DNA from 2 places in the Bacillus sp. SRI_025 genome. Region 2 is predicted to be linked to the other one. Evidence: riboswitches for the same ligand, from Rfam matches in the RefSeq annotation. Region 2 holds a riboswitch; the other holds the start of a gene.

Region 1 (3,172 bases), on a different contig from region 2:
ATGGAACGCCAAGGCTCTTTCTGGATCAAGTGACAGGTTGAATTGGTCCCGCCACCTAAATTCAAACCTCGCTTTCGATAAAGCATCATCGCGCTTTTGAGCCGCAGGATGTCCTTTTGCTAGATCAGCAGCATGTGCAGCAATTTTATAGGCGATCACGCCTTCTCTCACATCTTCTTTGTTCGGCAGACCTAAATGCTCTTTTGGCGTTACATAGCACAGCATTGCTGTTCCGTACCAGCCGATCATGGCCGCACCGATCGCGGATGTAATGTGATCATAACCAGGTGCGATATCTGTTGTAAGAGGCCCTAACGTATAAAATGGTGCTTCCTTGCAAATGTCCATTTGCTTGTCCACATTCTCTTTGATTTTATCCATTGGGACATGTCCGGGCCCTTCAATCATTACCTGCACATCATGTTTCCAAGCAATCTCTGTTAACTCACCTAACGTTTCCAGCTCTGCAAACTGCGCCTCATCATTGGCATCAGCAATCGAGCCTGGTCTAAGTCCATCTCCAAGTGAAAAGGCGATATCATATTTTTTCATAATTTCACAAATGTCTTCGAAGTGAGTGTAGAGGAAATTCTCTTGATGATGAGCAAGACACCATCTTGCCATAATTGCACCGCCTCTTGAAACAATTCCGGTCACCCGATCGACAGTGAGCGGAATATATCTTAACAGCACGCCAGCATGAATCGTGAAATAGTCTACACCTTGCTCCGCTTGTTCAATTAATGTGTCCCTGTACACATCCCACGTCAAATCTTCTGCGACTCCATTCACTTTTTCAAGGGCCTGATAGATGGGAACGGTTCCTACTGGGACTGGGCAATTCCGAATGATCCATTCTCTCGTTGTATGAATATCCTTTCCAGTAGACAGATCCATCATTGTATCTGCCCCCCATCTGATCGCCCATGTCATTTTTTCAACCTCTTCATCAATGGATGACGTGACAGCTGAATTGCCAATATTCGCATTGATTTTGACATGAAAATTCCTTCCGATAATCATTGGTTCACTTTCTGGATGGTTAATATTCGAAGGAATGACGGCTCTTCCGCTCGCCACTTCCTCTCTAACGAACTCAGGGCTTAGCTCTTCTCTAATTGCGATAAACTCCATTTCAGGCGTAATGATACCTTTTTTGGCATAATGCATTTGCGTCACACATGCACCTTGTTTCGCGCGGAGCGGCTTATGATGAAAATCAGTTTGGACAGAATGGATGGACTCCTTCTCCCTTGAACGGTATCCATTATCCTCCGGTCTTACATGACGCCCTTCATAGCTTTCTGTATCTCCTCTTTCTTCAATCCATGCTGCCCTAAGACGCTTTAACCCCTTTGTGACGTCAATATGAACGTTCTCATCGGTGTACGGTCCACTCGTATCGTATACACGGACTGGTTCATTTTTTATGTCGCCCGCCTCTGTCACAGTATGTGAGAGCGTGATCTCTCTTTTTGGCACTAAGATATCGGGTCTTGATCCTTTCTCATACACCTTATGGCTGCCGTCAAAGCTGGATAACAATGATTGGTTGGATGGGACACTTTTCTTTTCTTTCATTTGCTGTTCTCTCCTTTTCTTCTTGTCACCGGACAGGATGGAATCAGCACCAGCAAAAAACCAGGCTCTATTTAAAGAACCTGGTTTCGTCGTCAGAAATAAACATGCATATCATTGATATGATACATGCATCATCTTTAACTTCCCCACGCTGGTACGAGCCAGATCAGGTCCAAAGGGTTAAGAAGTTTAAGCTTCTCTCTCAGCCCATTTACGGGCACCCCTAGTCACTTTTATTGATTTCCACATCAGTGTAGCATAGAGACATCATGAAGAAAAGAAGATTTAGGAAAATAGTTCCTTTCCCCTACAAGCGTTATAGATCATGTTGATATACAGTCTTCTATACATCATCTATCTCTCTCATTTCAATCAAATCTGAAATAATCATTGATCCTTTTCTCCTATTATGTATAATTAATCTAAACGGAGAATTTTTATACAATTTATTTAAAGGAAGTTCTAGTCGATTGCAAACATTTCTCACATTTATCGTCGTAGGATTCTCAATTGCTCTGCCTGTTGGAGCAATCACGGTTGAAATGACAAAACAGGGACTGAAAAACGGATTTTTTCATGGTTTAACTGTCGGAGCAGGCGGTATGACCATAGACTTATTACTCATCTTGGCTTTATATGCTGGATTTGCTCAGTTTTTATCTTTGCCGTTTGTTCAAATCCCGCTCTGGCTGATCGGAGCTGTATTTTTAATGATTCTCGCATACGATTCCATTAAAAATGCGGATCAAGATATCCATTTAGCAGGAGAAAAGGTCAATAAATCATTCGCGAAAACATATCGAAACGGCTTGCTTGTGGCGGTATCTCCTGGAAATCTTGTGTTCTGGGTTTCTGTTTTTGGTGCTGTACTTGCAGATGCTTATACAAAAACAGATTCATCTGAATTTATGCTGGCTGCCGGCGGTATTTTGGCAGGGATTCTCCTTCATGACATTGGTCTACTCACCCTTGTATCCTTAACAAGAAAAGTGATGAATCGGACGATGATCAAGTGGACATCCATTATTGCTGGTATTTTATTATTAGGGTTTGGCTGTTATTTCTTTTACGAATTTTATATAGGCATCAAGGTTTATTTTTAAGAAAAGGCTAAAGTTCGTGATGAACTTTAGCCTTTTTGTGTCAAACTATCGGGTCATGCCTGTTTGTCCTGTTTCAAATTGCGTTCTTCTCATATCTCTAAAGCGTGTGAATGCACCTTCATCTTTCATGACTTGGACTGCTCTTCCATCCGCATAACGAGTCGCTGCTTCTTCTACTTGTGATACGCCTTCTGACGTCAGGCGGCCATCTGATTTAATGGCAATATACACATTCTCATCCGTCACCATGACTTGAGAGTCTGCCACGTGATTCATTTTATTGACGCGGTTGGCAATTTTTCTTGAACGCTGGATGTTCTCTTGTTTATCGTAGCCTGAGAACGACATTTGGTTATGATAGTTCATATCTCCATGACTGTAGCGTCCATCTCCACCTGCAAGAGGCATTCGATCATCGGCTTGAGGACGGGTGCGATAATCAACATTCGTTGTATTCCCACCGTTCATCCCTTCCATGAGTTCAGAAA
Region 2 (3,172 bases):
AATACCTGATTCATGCAAAAGATCGACCTTTAATTTTTCGTATAATGCCTGGCTTGCTCTGCCTGCCTGAAAGAAAATATCCTCATGCCCCTCTCCTTCAGCATGTGCACCGAGCATCCCGGCAGCCGCACTTGTCGTTTGCTTCCCTATCTCATTTGCTTCAAATAAGATCACCTGTTTTCCTGCTTTTGCAAGGTGATAGGCGATTGACATCCCTATGATTCCACCACCAATGATTGCAACGTCATAATGCTTTTTCATAAGGATTCTCCTTTACCTTTTCAGAAAATGCTTGTGCCATCATACGCGGCTGATGATGAGTAAAAATCCCAGACATGACAGCGATTCCTTTCACATGAGCGTGTTTCAATTCTGGAACTCGTTCTGGGGTCATCCCGCCGATGGCCACCACTGGAATTGTTAGTGCAGAAGTCAGTTCTTTCACAAGCTGTACACCTCTTGCCTGAAGTCCTGGTTTACAAGAGGTGTCATATACGTGCCCAAACATGACATACTCTGCTCCATTTTTCTCTGCTGCTTTCGCTTCTTCTATCGAATGGACAGACACCCCTGCATGAAGGTGAGGGAATTTTCTTCGCAGCTCTTTCGGCGAAAAGCTATGGCCCGGAAGATGCACCCTGTGAATATTGGTTAGCAGCGCCACGTCTACTCGGTCATTGATCACGAGCTTTTCTTTCGGTACACCTTCTAAAAGGAGATTCTTCACGAGATCAACAAGCTCACCTGCTGTTTTAGACCGTTCCCGAATATGAATAAAATCCACTTCAGACGCAATGGCTTTTATTTGTTTGATCAGTTCACCCGCAGGAAGCGAATCATTTGTCACTGCGTGGAGTTCCATTTGCACCAACCCCATCTAAGCATGCTGTTTGCCACAATTCTTTTTGATACGCCATCTCCCAAAAGTGATATTCGTAATAGCTTGAAATCACAAAATTTTCTTTCATATTGGCGCGTACATGTTCTGGTGCTTTTTCTGCTAGTTCATCAAAGCGGTTCACCTGTTCGAAAACGAGTTCCTTAAACCAATCGCCTCCATATGTCAAAATCCATTCTTGATAAATTGGATGGTCAGGTGTTGTTTGTTTTAGCTTTTCACCTACCTCATAATAAAGCCAGTAACACGGTAATAACGCGGCTAAAATCTCTTCAAACCGTCCGCTTTTTACAGACCGGTACATATGAGAGGTATACGCATAAGCAGTCGGGGAAGGCTTAAAGTTCTCAATGGCTTCATCAGAAATTTGCAGAAGCTCTGTAAATTTCCTATGCAGCGACAGCTCTGCTTCGTACGTGCCCTGGGCATGATACGCCATTCTGCCCGTCGTATGTAAGTCCTCACTAATCGCCGCTCCATATGCCTGCACCTTTGCAAAATGAGTTAAATAATACGAATCCTGCATCACGTAATAGGTGAAACGATCGAGTGAAAGTGTGCCATCCCCAATCCCTTTGACAAAAGGATGCGTAAAGCTTCCATTCCACCACGTTGCTGCAGCCTCTTTACATTCTGTTGAAAACGTCATGTTCCTCTCCTCCTGTTTTTCCATATAAAAAAGCCACTTTCCGCGTGGAAAGTGGCTTGGAATTTGTAAAAAGCATAGTCAAAAACCGCACCACTTCCCTACGCAGGTATGAACCTGTTCAGGTAATGAGGGTCTAAAAGTCGACACTTTTATCTCAGCCCTTTTAAAGGACTCCCCTAGTGGATCAAATATATGATGTTATACCTCTATCTTAATCAGGAATTGTTCATTGGTCAAGGGTTCATTGTCATTCTAATTGGGCTCTTAGTCCTGCTACATACTCCCGGGAGCCCGATACAAGCACACGGTCGCCGCTTCTAAGTGTCGTATCTCCATGCGGTACTAAGCTGTCTACCCCTCTGAAAATCCGGACAAATACCAAATCACCGGTGAAAGGAAATTCTCTCAGCATGACATTATGATAACGATGATTGTTCATTTGAATTTGATACAAAGAAGAATCCTCATTTGTTAGCAATCGAATCGCATCAGGTGCTTCAATCAAAGCTCTTAGCACCGTTTTAGATGAAAGGAAAGTAGAAAACGTATCAATGCCCGCTTCCTTCAATGTCAGCTCTGCCTCAGCTTTGTTGACACTTGCAATGACTTGTTTTGAACCTTCTTCTTTTGCAAATAAAGCAATTTCCTTATTTTTTGTCTCACTGCCTGTTGCGACGACAAGGACATCCTCTTGGCCGACGCCTGCCTTTCTCAGCGTCTCATCGTCGTATTGTTCAATTGATTCGACTTCAAAGATAGAGTCTGCCAGCAGTGCTTCCTTATTTTCTTGAAACACATGCAAAATCCGAATGTCATATTCATCATGATGCAAATCAAGTGTGACAGGTAAGGTCAGCTGATTTGCACCAATAAAGGTCACACGCTTCTTATGGCTCGCCGCTTGTTCTTTTTTAAAGAGCGCTTTAAACCAAACAGGTGTTAAAATACTCGTTAGCACAGCAACTAAAATCAGCGCTCCAGACATTTTATGATCAATGACACCGAGCCGCTCACCAATCGTCGCAGCTGCAATGACGAGAGATAATGTTGAAGTTAATAAAAAGCCTGAGCCGATGACCTTATTCATGTCATACCATTTTTTCAAATAAAGAATTGGGATAAGCTTACTTATAAGCAACGCAATAAACAGCAGCGGAATCATGATCATAATCGTCGGGTCCTTAAACAGTGCCCATATATTTAGATCCACTCCGACCATCACAAAAAAGATCGGGATTAAAAATCCGTAGCCAAATGAGTCCAGCTGCTGAACGAGCTCTTTATTTGGCGAAAGAAGGGACACAAGCACGCCAGCTAAAAACGCCCCAAGAATATTTTCAGCCCCGAGTGATTCAGATAAGGCAACTAAGACTATAATGAGAGTAAAGATTGCCCTTGTCCCAATTTGCACGGTTCCTTTTGACATCGACTGAAAAATTGACTTTGTCTTAAATACGCGGCCAAATAAATAAAGAAGAATGCCTGCAGCAAATAATAAGAGCAGAAGCCACATGTTCCCTGTTCCATCTCCATAAATTGAGGAAAACACAGCAAGTAAAATCATCGTGACCAAATCAGCAATGACAGCTACAAGCAGAATGATTTGACCGATATTCGTCTGCATC

Evidence for each region. Region 2 has a riboswitch for thiamine pyrophosphate ahead of tenA (thiaminase II). Riboswitches for the same ligand answer to the same signal wherever they lie in the genome.
Region 1: another riboswitch for thiamine pyrophosphate. It lies ahead of thiC (phosphomethylpyrimidine synthase ThiC); the one in region 2 lies ahead of tenA (thiaminase II).

What each region holds. Positions count from the first base shown of each region.
Region 1 covers NZ_JBYEGB010000002.1:338,617-341,788, reverse strand. The annotation lists gene thiC (phosphomethylpyrimidine synthase ThiC) at 1-1,581, opposite strand, end outside; TPP riboswitch at 1,708-1,816, opposite strand; gene AC20OE_RS06590 (LysE family transporter) at 2,052-2,684, shown strand; gene AC20OE_RS06585 (YhcN/YlaJ family sporulation lipoprotein) at 2,730-3,172, opposite strand, start outside.
Region 2 covers NZ_JBYEGB010000003.1:242,136-245,307, forward strand. The annotation lists gene thiO (glycine oxidase ThiO) at 1-261, opposite strand, end outside; gene tenI (thiazole tautomerase TenI) at 245-862, opposite strand; gene tenA (thiaminase II) at 837-1,547, opposite strand; TPP riboswitch at 1,626-1,735, opposite strand; gene AC20OE_RS10975 (monovalent cation:proton antiporter family protein) at 1,795-3,172, opposite strand, start outside.